2 regions of the Shewanella sp. Koi 1 genome follow, and region 1 is predicted to be linked to the other one. Evidence: riboswitches for the same ligand, from Rfam matches in the RefSeq annotation. Region 1 holds a riboswitch; the other holds the start of a gene.
The links. Region 1 has a riboswitch for thiamine pyrophosphate ahead of thiC (phosphomethylpyrimidine synthase ThiC). Riboswitches for the same ligand answer to the same signal wherever they lie in the genome.

Region 1 (7,236 bases):
ATTGGAAAGCTATAATTAGCTTACACGTGTAAGCTAATTTATTTGGGGTTGACACTATCAACTGAGACTTAGCGAGCTCTTATCTAGTTGTACAACATTATGGTGCCCATTTACGACCGATTAATGTCAACGCCTTGGAACTTTGTGCGATGCACTTTCTCTAATCCCCAATAGTAATCATGGATTTGTTAAGTACTTTGTCCATTAAGTACTAAGGGATGGATTTTGCCTGTTCGCTCAAATATTACCCCAGAAGATGATCTTAGTTTTGATGCGTACGGCCGCGTGACAAACGATGAGACTGTACCATTTTCCGTTATGCCTTTTTGTGCAACCTCTTTTAGCGCCCATGCAGAGTCTTTGGGCAGTGCTATAAACCTCAATTTGACTGAGGCTAACCAAAGAGAGAGCGATAGCGCATTCAGACCCAACTTAGGCTTCAGTTGGCGAGAGTGGTCGCATTACTTCAATCTTAAGCCATTGTTTTGGGTCATCCTGGGCCATGGCTTACTGCTGTTATTATTAATTTTTTTATGGCGAACCCAGTCGGAGCAGTTAGGGCTGTCGTTTAGCGAATCTTCAGCCAATGCTCGAACTGCAACCAAAGCATTAAAGGCATATTTTATTTATGCGCCGCCAACGCAAACCGCTCCAGCGGATCCGGCTCAAGATATCTCAGTGGAAGAGTCTGCGGTTTCTCGCGAGCCGATAACTTCAGCGCCTAATACGGTAAAGCCGATGCCAAAAACTACAAAGCAGATTGCAAAGCCTCCTGAAGTCAGTGCCCGATTATCAAAAGTAAAAGCATCAGAAGTAACAGAATCAACAGCACCAGTACCAAGCACATCAGTGCCTAACGCCTCAACACCTAACGCCTCAACACAAAGCCAAACCCAGAAGAGTGCAAAAGAAGCTATTAAACCTCATAAGTCAGAAGTCCAATCAAGCTCGGCACAAGCGGTAAGTACAGAGCAGTCAGCGGCAAGTGGGCAAAGCGGCGGCGGGGCGGCAGGCAGCGTAGGATTATTTACCCAGCGCTATTTTGAACGTCAGCGTGAGCAAGCCTTGGATGATTTAGTGCTAGAGCAGGCAAATCATTACAGCAAACGGTCGAATTTGTCAGAAATGAGTCCTGAGATGGAGGTGTTGATTGTGCCCAATGCTGACGATTTTAGCGGCCCCACCAGTTTAGATTTAGAACTGGATCCCAATCGAATTGTCCGTAAAGGGGATACCTGCTATCGGGTTGTTAAAGTCGGCACCCAAATTAATCCCTATGCGGAGAATTTAGGGTTCCCCTTCAATTGCAGTGGCAAGAAAATGAATCAAGAAATTGACGATGCCATTAAGGCGCAGCTGGATAAAATGATGGTAAAGCGGCCCAAAGGTTGAAAAATAGCTATGATAAATTTTCACTAAAATGGTATTTATTGTGGTTTATAGAGTTTATTAAAATTAAATCTGTTTTTATACAATATGTTATTCGTTCTTTATTTTTGATTGGTAATTTGATTTTTACCTTGAAATTACGCTTGTTTGTTCGCTGCGCTTCTGCCTATACTTTTGCCCATCTTGTCGGAGTGCCTCTTGGCTGAGACCGTTTATTCGGGATCCGTTGAACCTGATCAGGTTAAAACCTGCGAAGGAAACAAGCATAATAACATCCATTAAATCGTATCAGCGGCCACCTTTTGCCCTGTATTAACCCACCGATTTAGTCGTTATTGAGTCCGCAAATCCGCTTAGGGTTTGCAAGGCTCAGCTTCAACACTCAAGTCTCCAGACAAGCAACCCCATTTTTATTTGTTAAAGTGAGATTGCTTATGTCCAGTTTAGAATCGTCCTCAGAATCGATTGCCGATAACATCCAGGCACAAACGAGTCGTCGTGCGGCGCGCGCCCAGGCCCAAGCATTTATCGATACCCTTAAACCATTACAACACCCTAATTCGCAAAAGTTGTATTTGCAGGGAAGCCGCGAGGATCTCCGTGTAGGGATGCGGCAAATTCTGCAAACCGATACACGGATTGGCGGCACAGCGACCGCGCCCATAGTCGAGAAAAATCCTCCCATTCCTGTGTATGACTGTGCCGGTCCTTATTCCGATCCGGCTGCGCAAATTAACGTGCGCCAAGGTTTAGCCAAACTCAGATTGCCCTGGATTATCGAGCGCCAAGATACTGAAGTGCTCGATTGTGCGACCTCAGATTTTACCCAGCAACGCCTGAAGGATGATGGGCTCGATCATTTGCGTTTCGAAGCTGGCTCAAGTGCGATTGTTCGTCCTCGCCGCGCCTTACCGGGTAAACGCGTGAGCCAATTACACTATGCCCGCCAAGGGATTATTACCCCCGAAATGGAGTATGTGGCGATTCGGGAAAATATGGCGCTCGCCGAGGTGCAAGATGAAATCTTAAACCGCCGCGGCCAAGGTGAATCCTTCGGCGCTGTGATTGGTAAACCTATTACCCCTGAATTTGTCCGCGATGAAATTGCCCGTGGGCGCGCGATTATTCCGTTAAATATCAATCATCCAGAAGCTGAGCCTATGATTATTGGCCGTAACTTCTTAGTGAAAGTGAATGCCAATATCGGTAACTCGGCGGTTACGTCCTCCATCGAGGAGGAAGTCGAAAAGCTAGTCTGGTCAACCCGTTGGGGCGCGGACACTGTGATGGACTTGTCTACGGGAAGGTATATCCATGAAACCCGCGAATGGATCATCCGCAACTCGCCAGTGCCTATTGGCACAGTGCCGATTTATCAAGCACTTGAAAAAGTGAATGGGGTTGCAGAACACCTGACCTGGGAAGTATTTCGCGATACCTTGATTGAGCAAGCGGAGCAGGGCGTCGATTACTTTACCATCCACGCGGGCGTGTTATTGCGCTATGTGCCCATGACCGCCAAACGGGTGACTGGGATTGTGTCCCGCGGCGGCTCTATCATGGCCAAATGGTGCTTGAGCCACCATCAAGAAAACTTCCTCTATACCCATTTTCGTGAGATTTGTGAGCTGTGCGTGGCCTACGATGTGTCGCTGTCATTAGGCGATGGTATGCGTCCAGGCTCGATTGCCGATGCCAATGATGAGGCGCAGTTTGCCGAGCTTGAGACCTTAGGCGAGTTGGTCAAAATCGCTTGGGAATACGATGTGCAGACCATTATCGAAGGGCCTGGACATATCCCGATGCAACTTATCAAAGAGAATATGGATAAGCAGCTTATCCACTGCGCCGAGGCGCCGTTTTATACCCTAGGGCCGCAAATTACCGATATTGCGCCGGGTTACGATCATTTCACCTCCGGAATTGGGGCTGCGATGATCGCATGGTATGGCTGCGCCATGCTCTGCTATGTGACGCCGAAGGAGCACTTAGGTTTGCCCAATAAGCAGGATGTCAAACAAGGGTTGATTGCCTACAAGATTGCTGCTCATGCGGCCGATATTGCAAAAGGTCACCCAGGCGCGCAGATCCGCGACAATGCGTTATCTAAGGCGCGTTTTGAATTTCGTTGGGAAGATCAATATAACCTAGGACTTGACCCTGATACCGCCCGTGCCTATCACGATGAATCCCTGCCACAGGAGTCGGCAAAGGTTGCGCACTTTTGCTCTATGTGTGGCCCTAAGTTCTGCTCAATGAAGATCACCCAAGATGTGCGCGACTATGCGGCAAGTTTAGCGGCGGGTACGTTGTCAGTGGCTTCGTCAAGCCAAAATGTTGAGAGCGCTGAAGCGCTTGCATCGATAAACCCTGCTCAACAAGGGCAATCAAACACAGAAGCAATCCAGCAGATCAGAGTCAAAACTCAAGATGAATTAGCGGCGGCCATGGCGCAAAAATCGGCTGAGTTTGCGGCCTCGGGCGCCAAACTGTATCTGCCGCTGGGCGATGTTAATACAGCCAATACAGCCAATACAGCCAACACAGCCAAAGAATCGGCCAAGCATAAGGACGGGACAGAACTCCAATCCATAGTACAGGTTGCGGAGGTTTGATAATGACCCCAGCTAAACATATTAGCCAAGTGGCGCCTAAACCTATCGTCTGGACCATTGCGGGTTCCGACAGCGGTGGCGGCGCGGGGATCCAAGCCGACTTAGCCACCATCAAGGATTTGGGCGGCCATGGATGCAGCGTGATCACCACGTTAACGGCCCAAAGTTCGGTGGCAGTGGATTTAGTTGAGCCGGTGAGTGAGGCAATGCTACTCACGCAGCTTTCGACCCTGTTAGCCGATCTACCGCCTCAGGCGATTAAAATTGGCTTACTCGCGAATCAGCAGCAACTGCATTTAGTTACCGATTGGTTGGCTGGTTTTAAAACCCAGTTTCCATTCGTCCCCGTTATTCTCGACCCTGTGATGGTCGCAAGCTGTGGGGATGAACTTGGGGATAAGAGCACGGCGAGCCGGCCACTTGATTTTACTCCCTTTAAGGGCTTGATTAGCCTGATAACGCCGAATGTGCAGGAGTTGGCAAGGCTTACTGTCGCCACAGACAAACAAGTGTCAGCAATTCACACAAGAGCAGCGTTCGCCGCTGCGGCAATGCAACTCTCTACGCAGTTAGCTTGTAGCGTATTAGCCAAGGGGGGGGATATTGATTTTGCGGCTCAGGCAAGTACAGGCATTAGCACAAGGGATAACTTAAGCGATCAACAAAGCGATATCACAAGTCATCGTATCGCCACAAATAATCAGTGTTTGGCGGAAGATCTGCTGATTTGTCATCAGGTTACGGGCTGCTCACCACTTGACGCTAATGGCGGCTTTTGGCTCAGCAGCGCGCGGATAAATACGCGCCATAATCATGGCAGTGGTTGTACTCTGTCTTCAGCCATCGCCACGGTGTTAGCCTTTGGCTTTGTATTGCAGGATGCCGTTGTGGTAGCAAAAGCCTATGTTAATCAAGGTTTAACTTATGCACAGGGTATTGGCAAAGGCCCAGGGCCACTCGCGCGTACCGCTTGGCCGCACAGCTTAACAGCATATCCTCACGTCACTGCTTATTCTCAAAACAGCTTGAGTGAATCCAGTGATTTGCAATGCGGCGCGTTTAAGCGCCTTGATCCTGACTTAGGGATTTATCCAGTTGTCGATAACTTACTATTACTCGAGCAGTTATTGGCGGCGGGCGTGAAGACGGTACAGCTCAGGATAAAGTCAAATGCGCTGGCGTCGGACGAACTTGAGGCACAAATCCAAACCGCGATTGCTTTAGGTAAGCATTATGATGCGCAGCTTTTTATCAATGATCATTGGCAGTTAGCGATAAAGCATGGCGCATTTGGGGTGCATCTTGGACAAGAAGATCTAGCGGTGACGGATCTTAACGCCATTCATGCAGCGGGATTGGCTCTTGGCATCTCGAGCCACGGTTATTTCGAGTTACTGCGTGCCCATCAACATGCGCCATCTTACATCGCCCTTGGGCATATCTTCCCGACGACAACCAAGCAAATGCCATCGGTGCCGCAAGGGTTATTCAAGTTAGCGCATTATGTTGAGCTGTTTAAAGCGCACTATCCCTTAGTGGCAATTGGCGGAATCGGGCCTTCTAATCTTGACCAAGTCAAAGCGACTGGGGTGAGAAATATTGCCGTGGTGCGGGCGATTACCGAGGCGAATGACCCAATAATGGCCTTTGCCGAATTGACGCGAGCTTGGGAGTCAAGCCTATGAGCACGACACAAACGCAGGCGCAATCCCTTGCCGATAAAGACTTTATTCGTTATTCGCGGCAAATATTTTTACCCGAGGTCGGTGAGGCTGGCCAGTTGCGGCTGAAACAGGCTCATGTGCTTATCGTAGGCCTCGGCGGCCTTGGGCAACTGGCGGCGCAGTATTTAGCCTGCGCCGGTGTCGGACGCTTAACGTTTGTCGACGGCGATAGGGTGGAATTATCTAATCTGCCGCGACAATTACTCTTTAGTGACGACGATATAGGTCATCACAAAGCCCTCATTGCGAAACAGAAATTGGCCGTGTTGGCGCAAGGTTGTGAGATTGATGCCGTTGCCGAGCATTTGACTCTTGAGTCTGCGAGCGATGTATTCGCTCGTTTGTTAGCCCATGACAAAGAGATGAGGTTAGTGCTTGATTGTACCGATAATCTTGCGGCGCGCCACTGTATCAATCGACTGTGTATTGAGCATGCCTTACCTCTGGTGAGTGCCTCCATTGCCGCTTTCAACGGTCAACTGTTTGCGGTTGATCAACAGCGTTTCCCAATGGGCGGTTGTTATCACTGTATTTTCCCCTCGAATACTCGCGCGCCACAAAATTGTAGCAGCCAAGGTGTGCTTGGCCCCAGTGTCGGCGTGATGGCATCGATGCAGGCGCTGCTAGCAATGCAATTGTTGCTCCTAGCCACGCCGCCAACCTCTGCAACAAAGCAAACAGCCAATCAGACTTTCGAAGAGGCAAGCCATTCAATCGCCTCCGTGAGAGCGCTACTTGGGCGATTCTGGCGCTTCGATGCCAAGTTGCTGCAATGGCATTCGGCCGCATTAACCCGTGATCCCGAGTGCGAAGTGTGCGGATTAAAACCGAGTTCATTAAAGCTGAATTCATTAAAACCGAGTGAATTCATGCAACGCCAATCAAGCGAGCGCGTAGAAAAGGCGAATGCTAACACTCAGCATTCGACCGTAACCGTTTCATTCAAATCTGTCCCTAATCGAGGTTTGTTATGATTTTAATTCATCTCAATAATGTGCCCCAAACACTGCAACAACCGCTGAGTTTACAAGCCTTGTTAGAAGCACAAAATATTTGCCAACACTCGGTTGCCTTAGTGCTTAATGAGGCCGTTGTGCCAAAACACCGATGGTCATCTATCCAGTGCCAACACGAGGATAAGATTGATGTATTTGCCGTTGTCGCGGGAGGTTAAGATGTTAACGATTGCGGGCGTGGAATTTGAGTCACGATTATTTACGGGCACGGGAAAATTCAGCTCAACTCAGCTGATGCTGGAGTCCATTAAGGCGTCTCAGTCGCAGTTGGTTACGGTTGCGATGAAAAGAATTGATTTAAAAACAGGGGCCGATGATTTGTTATCGCCACTTAGGCAAGCGGGCGTGCGACTCTTGCCTAATACCTCGGGGGCGCGTAATGCTAAAGAAGCGATATTCGCCGCCGAATTAGCGCGGGAAATGCTGGGAACACAATGGGTTAAACTTGAAATTCATCCCGATCCTAAATACCTGATGCCCGATGCAGTCGAG
Region 2 (7,236 bases), 620 kb from region 1:
CGACCGTGGTTACTTTAAGGCCGATTGGTGCGGCTTGCGTCTTAGCGCCAAAGGCAATCTCATACCCTTTGGCCGAGCCACCGCCGACATCCTGCGCGCCTTGGCTCGCTCTCAGGGTCAATTCAACGCCAAACTCGGCCAGTAGCGGTGCCAGCGGGATATCGTCGGTGTTGTCTAAATAGGCGAAGAGATCTTGGCAATCGCGCCCCAATAAGCGTTCAACAATCCTTTGATGACATTCATCTGTGGTGCCGCGATTTTGCAGGGCATATTCCTGCCACAGAATGGTCATTAGATCGTCGAGGTTGTATTTTCCTTGAGTCTCGCTTCTGAGGGTTAAATCGAGATACAGAGCAAACAGTGCGCCCTTAGTGTAATAACTGATAATGGCGTTTTGGGCGTTTTCATCCTGTTTGTAGAACTTAGTCCAAGCGTTAAAGCTCGAGTCCTTAATGCTTTGTTTAAAGCGGCCTTGACTGCGATACACCCTTGTAAAGGTTTCGCTCAGCATATCTAGGTAGCTTTGCTCATCGACTAAGCCTGCGCGATAGGTAAGGAAATCATCATAATAGGAGGTGATGCCCTCATAGGCCCACAGTTGCGGAGTATAGGTTTCCGCCTCGAGTTGATAGGGTAAGAAGCATTCTGGCTTGATGCGCTTGACATTCCAGCTGTGGAAATATTCATGGCTGCAGAGCGATAAATAGGTGCGGTAGTCGTTATTAATCGGTGCATCCATCGACAGCGGCAAATCTTTGCGCGAGCACATGAGTGCTGTCGATGCCCTATGTTCTAAACCACCAAAGCCATTGTCGAGCACTGTTGTCATAAACAGATAACGTTCAAAGGGCGCTGGTGTGCCAAACAGCTTGATTTGATATTCGCAAATCGCCTTTAAATCTTGGCAGAGTCTCGGCATATGGGCGCGGTGGCGACCGTTTAATACAATATCGTGTCTCACGCCACAGGCTTCAAAACTGGCGTGGGTGAATAGCCCCATCTCAACTGGATGATCGATAAGTTCGTCATAGCTTTGTGCGCAAAATTCACCAAAGGCAAATTCATCACCGCTTTGACGTGTCATGCGAGTCGCGAGTCGCCATTCGCTTAGGCTCGGCTCGGTCGGCGCCGCCATCGTTACTGTGTGTAAGCCTGCCTCAAAGCCGTGGGCGGCTAAAAATACACTGCTGCCGTTAAAGAAACCGTGGGTCATATCGAGGTGCGCGGTGCGTACCGACAAGTCCCAAGCATACACTTGATAGGTTAAGGTGAGTTGGGTGCTTTGATGTTCGACCGACCAGGTTTGTTTATCCAGCTGAGTGAGCTTAAGCGGCTCGCCGTTATCGCCCGTGGCTTTAAGATCGATAATATTCTTGGCAAAATCCCGCACCATATAACTGCCGGGAAGCCACGCGGGAAGGCTAAAAACTTGTTTAGGGTGAGGCTTTTGTACCGTCATGGTGACGGCGAACAAGTGCGCCTTGGGATCGACGGGAATGATGTGATAGTGGATCATAATTTATCCTGTAAAACCGATGCGTTTTAATGGGCGTCATGCTGCCAAAAATGCGCACAACAGGCAAATGAAACGCAAAATATCTGGAGACACAAAGCGTTGAATTGCTAGTATACTATCCCAATTAACCCAAGGAGGACTCCCCATGGCCGAAGAAACCATTTTCAGCAAAATTATCCGCCGCGAAATTCCCGCCGACATTCTGTATCAAGACGAGCTGGTGACCGCATTTAGAGACATCTCACCAAAGGCGCCAACCCATATTCTGATTGTGCCGAATCATTTGATCCCAACTGCAAATGATATGAAAGCTTCGGATGAGCCTGCACTCGGCCGGATGATGACAGTGGCGGCCAAATTGGCGGCAGAGGCGGGGATTGCCAAAGATGGTTATCGTTTGATCATGAACTGCAACAAACATGGCGGACAGGAAGTGTACCATATCCATATTCATCTCGTTGGCGGAGAGCCATTGGGACCCATGCTGAGCCAAGGTCAATGAAGGTAAATCCTGATTTTTTTCCGCTGACTCAAATGGCGCAGCGATTTGTCGATCAGCTCGCCCAGTGCCGTCGCTTAGGGTTAACCGTGCTCGAAGCCAGTGAGCACCATGTACTGATTGAGTTGCCCTATAGCACTGAGTTAATTGGTTATCCCGATACGGGGGTTATCCACGGCGGGGTGATCACCACCTTGATGGACACCGCCTGTGGCAGCGCGGTAGTGAGTGCGATTTTTCAAAAATATCAATCCTTAGAAATTTCGCCGACCCTCGACTTACGGGTCGATTATATGAAGCCCGCGCAGCCCCATAAGCCAGTTTATGGCTTCGCCGAGTGCTATAAGTTGTCATCTAATATTGCCTTTACCCGCGCCATCGCCTATCAGGACAGCATTGATGATCCTATCGCCCATGCGGTGGGCTCTTTTATGCGGATCAGCCCCGAAATGGTGGGCGATGCCTTTAGACAAGCCTTGATGGGAGAAGCCGTGCCGCCCTTAGGAGAGACAGATGAACTCAAATAAGCCGACCGAGCAGAAAACCCTCGATGTGCAGGGAATTGTAAAACGCGCCACCGAGCTGAACGACTTTGGTCATCTACTCGAACATGTACCTTATGCTAAGTTTATTGGCATGAAGGTCGAGCGTTTTGGCGACGAGCTGATTTTTAAACTCCCCGCTAAGGACGACAATATCGGTAATCCCATCCTGCCCGCGATTCATGGTGGAGTGATTGCTGGTTTTATGGAAATGTCAGCCATAGTGCAGTTAATGGTGTTTATGCAAACGGCAAAAGTACCAAAAGTAGTTGATTTCTCGATTGATTACCTGCGTGCTGGCCTACATAAGGACAGCTTCGCCGAATGTCGTATCACCCGTCAGGGTCGACGGGTCGCCAATGTGAATATCAATTGTTGGCAAACCAATCGTAAGCAGTTGATCGCTACCGCAAGGGCGCACTTTTTAATCGATTAATCGCGAGGCTAGGGCAGGATGAGTACGTTAAGCATAAGTTCAGCTGGCGTAGTGTCATTGCCCATCCGTTGTTCGGCACCTAGGTTTTTGTGAGTGAGGGAAAACAAAATGAAAGCAATTTACAGTGGATTAATCTTGGCTGCAGCACTGACACTCGGTGCCTGTACTAATACGGCGGGCATTTCGGTGAACTCACTGGGAGAAACCCGCGTCGATAGCAAAAGTTTTGCCCGTGATATCAGTGTTGAAGGGGTTGAGGCGCGCCGTGTTGGCGATCTTATCCAAGGTTCGGCGTTGATTGTCAGCAAGTCCTCAAGCGATATGCGAGTGCAATATAAGTTTACTTGGTACGACGCCAGCGGCTTTACCATCGAAGATGAAGCCACCAGTTGGAAATCGGTGAAATTACACGGTAAACAACAGCTGCAAGTATCGGCCGTGGCCCCAAATGCACAAGTGGCGAAATTCGATGTCTATGTGCGCGAGACTTATTCAAACTAACGTTTTGCGAGTGTTAGTGTGAATGTGAGTGTGGGCTAAAGAATACAGCGGTATTTCGTTACGCTAACACCCAGTCGATATCGATTAAACGGCCATTAAGCCAAAAAATGCCAGCAATGCTGGCATTTTTCATTTCAAAGTGTCGTTCTTTCCTGCTTGTCATGTATACTTAGCGCCGCCAAGGGGTGTTTGCCAATAAAGTGGCAGACTGAGATGTCATCAGACGAACCCTTAGAACCTGATCCGGCTAATACCGGCGTAGGAATGGGCCAATCAACAGCACACTTCTGAATCGCTTATTCGTTGCCGGATCTCAAACATGTATTTGAGGTCCTATGTCTAACAAAAAGTCTACCAAGAGTTCCACCTTCTCCTTATCGTTAACGCGTGCGCCATTGGCGCTGGCCATTTCGGCGGCGTTAAGCACGGCCGCATGGGCGCAAACCGATGCTATCGATAAACCTGAGCCTAGCAATGATATGGAAATCATGGTGGTGACTGCAGATTTTCGCAGTGCCAGCTTAGAAAAAATGCCATCGAGCATTACCGTTATCGATGCCCAGCAAATTCAAGATGAAAGTGCCCAGCACTTTGAAGATGTGATGAATTCCATCGCCAACTTTAACTGGTCGGGTGGCAGCTCACGTCCTAAGTATTTCCAGATCCGCGGTGTGGGTGAACAGGAACAATATCAAGGCGCGCCTAACTCATCTGTAGGTTATATCATTGATGATATAGATTTATCTGGTATCGGCATGGTGTCGAGTATGTACGATCTGCAGCAGGTCGAAGTGTTACGCGGCCCGCAGGGTACCCGCTATGGCGCCAATGCGTTAGCGGGCTTGATTTACCTTAAGAGTAATGACCCGACCGATGTGTTTGAACATGGCGCCGAGGTCTCTTTAGGCAATGACGATTTGCAAACCTTCAGCGGTTTTAGCTCAGGGCCGTTAACCGATTCGGGTAAATTGTTGTACCGCGTGTCGCTGCAGCAACATCAACAAAACGGTTATCGCGATAATCTGTATTTAAATAAAGAAGATACCAATGGTCGTGATGAATTTACTGGTCGCGCTAAATTACGCTGGTATGCCACCGACAATCTGCAACTCGATTTAACTCTGCTGCATGCCGATTTTGATAACGGCTACGATGCCTGGAGCTTAACCAACGATCCTAAACATACTATTTCGGATCAGCCGGGTGTCGATAGCCAGCGCACCACGGGCGCAGGATTTAAAGCAACTTACTCGGGCGCTGAGTCGTTTGAGTTAACCTCGCTGACTTCATTTGCCAATACCGATCACCATTATAGTTACGATGGCGATTGGGCGAACCCTGAATATTGGGCCTCCAAGCAATGTGAGGATGAGGGCAATCTCGCCCCTTGTCAGTACGATTACTTCTGGGACAAAACCGGTCAGCGTAAGACCTTATCCCAAGAGTTCCGCTTAAGCTCGACCGACCAAGGCCGTATTTTTGCCGGCTCAACCGACTGGTTACTTGGGGTTTATGCAATGAACCTTAAAGAAGATAACCAACTGTATTCTGAATATAATACTTGGCCCGATGAGGTATTAGATTCTGAATATGAAGCAACCAATTACGCCGTATTTGGTCAGCTGGATACGGATTTAGGTGCCGATTATGCCTTGTCTGTGGGACTGCGTGTCGAGCGTCGCAATAGCCATTACTCAGACACCAACAATGATAATTTTGACCCGAGCGAAACCATGTGGGGCGGCCATATTGCGCTGAGCAAAGTGCTGAATGAGTCCCATAATGTGTACGCCCGTGTGGCGCGCGGTTACAAGGCGGGCGGTTTTAACATGACTTTGCCAGTCGAACTCAATGATAAAAAAGAGTTTGATACCGAAACCCTATACAACTACGAAATCGGTCTTAAATCCCATTGGTTTGAAGGGCTTATCGATACGAATCTGGCGCTGTTCTATATGGACAGACAGGATCAGCAAGTGGCCGCATCCCAGCAAGATCCTAACAAGCCACAACGCTTTATCCTCTACACTGAAAATGCGGGTAGCTCACACAACTACGGTGCCGAGTTGGACGCCACTTGGTATGCCACCGATAATCTCCAGTTTTACTCAAGCCTAGGTTGGTTAGAGACGGCGTACGGCGATTACCAGTACCAAGATAAATACGGTAGCGATGTGGACTTAACGGGTCGCGATTTGGCCCATTCACCACACTTGACCTACAGCTTAGGCGGTACGTATCGTGCGAACTCGGGTTGGTTTGCCAACGTCAACATGAGTGGTAAGAGTGAGTTTTACTACTCAGACAGCAACGACTCGCGCTCTGAGCCATACACCATTGTGAATGCGCGCTTAGGTTACGAGGCGAGTGCTTGGTCGGCGTATTTATGGGGCCGCAACCTGTTCGATGAAGAATATGGCGTGCGTGGTTTCTATTTTGGTAATGAGCCGGATAACGGCTGGGCGGAAAAGCAATATATCCGTTACGGCGACCCTCGCCAAATTGGGGTGACACTAAACGTTAAGTTTATGTAATCCCAGAAGAATGAGACATCAGATGTCAGGCTGTGCTCGCTCATTGCGTCACCGCCTGACGATTGCATTATTAGCATTTGACCCAAGGAGTGAAGATGAAACTCACCGCCGAAATTAGCATGTATCCCTTTAATGAAAATTATCTTGACCCGATCAAATGGTTTATCCATCGCTTGGATAATTACCCAAGGATTCAACGTGTTACCAATGCCATGGCGACGCAAGTGTGCGGCGACTATCAAGACGTGATGGCAATGCTCGCGACCGAGATGCAAGCCGCCCATGAAAAATGGGGCAAAGCCGTGTTTGTATGTAAGTTTATTGGTGGTGAGCTGAATTTAGCCCACAGCGAGTAACGCCCTAAGTTAACTTGAACGCTAAAGCGAAGTGATTCAAGCAAGCGATATTGAATGAGAGTAAGGCAATGACAGAATTATGGTTAACGCTGGTCAATAGTGTTAATGCGGCCCTAGGGGAAGTCCATGTGATGACAGCATGGGAAGCCTTAGCCGTGGTATTGGCCATGGCCTATTTGCTTCTGGCCATGAAGGCAAGCGTTTGGTGCTGGGCGGCGGCATTTACCAGCACGGCCATTTACACTGTCTTGTTTTGGAAAGTAGCACTGCTGATGGAGTCGGTGCTGAATATCTATTATATGGCCATGGCCCTCTATGGTTACTGGCTCTGGACCCAAGGTGGCGATAAACATCAAGGGGTGAAAGTGACTACTTGGCCGCTGAAAACCCATTTAAAGTTGATTGTTGCGACGGGTATTGTTTCCCTTGGTGTTGGCCATGGGATGGCAACTTTTACCCAGGCTTCCTTTCCCTATCTCGATGCGGCCACTACTTGTTTTGCGGTGATGACGACCTATTTAGTCGCTAAAAAAGTGTTGGAGAATTGGCTGTATTGGGTGGTTATCGATCTGGTGTCGATTTACCTTTATCTCAGTAAGGGACTGATGCTGACTTCATTATTATTTGTGCTCTATGTTGGCCTGGCGGTTGTAGGCTATTTCCTGTGGCGCGCTGCCCTTGCCGATAGCCGCAATCCCCATCTGGAGTCGAGCGCCGCAAAACTACTCGGCTAACGGTGGCAGATATCAACAGATGATGGCCAATACACAAGGGCTGCGAATGCCTAATACGCTATTTAACATGATTGTTCTGGTAAGCCACTAATGCCGCCCATTGTTGATCAGGACAAAG

Region 2: it holds a riboswitch for thiamine pyrophosphate, as region 1 does, so the genes downstream of both, ACUZ8J_RS08515 (TonB-dependent receptor) here and thiC (phosphomethylpyrimidine synthase ThiC) in region 1, are expected to answer to the same signal.

Annotation. Positions count from the first base shown of each region.
Region 1 is NZ_JBREJM010000001.1:2,542,802-2,550,037, reverse strand. Features, by position in the region: gene ACUZ8J_RS11215 (hypothetical protein) at 226-1,392, shown strand; TPP riboswitch at 1,567-1,665, shown strand; gene thiC (phosphomethylpyrimidine synthase ThiC) at 1,824-4,004, shown strand; gene thiE (thiamine phosphate synthase) at 4,007-5,689, shown strand; gene ACUZ8J_RS11200 (HesA/MoeB/ThiF family protein) at 5,686-6,702, shown strand; gene thiS (sulfur carrier protein ThiS) at 6,699-6,902, shown strand; gene ACUZ8J_RS11190 (thiazole synthase) at 6,904-7,236, shown strand, end outside.
Region 2 is NZ_JBREJM010000001.1:1,926,447-1,933,682, forward strand. Features, by position in the region: gene ACUZ8J_RS08490 (M61 family metallopeptidase) at 1-1,516, opposite strand, end outside; gene hinT (purine nucleoside phosphoramidase) at 1,662-2,018, shown strand; gene ACUZ8J_RS08500 (PaaI family thioesterase) at 2,015-2,542, shown strand; gene ACUZ8J_RS08505 (PaaI family thioesterase) at 2,529-2,993, shown strand; gene ACUZ8J_RS08510 (YcfL family protein) at 3,102-3,494, shown strand; TPP riboswitch at 3,666-3,776, shown strand; gene ACUZ8J_RS08515 (TonB-dependent receptor) at 3,830-6,028, shown strand; gene ACUZ8J_RS08520 (YkoF family thiamine/hydroxymethylpyrimidine-binding protein) at 6,124-6,384, shown strand; gene pnuC (nicotinamide riboside transporter PnuC) at 6,453-7,118, shown strand; gene ACUZ8J_RS08530 (phosphotransferase) at 7,209-7,236, shown strand, end outside.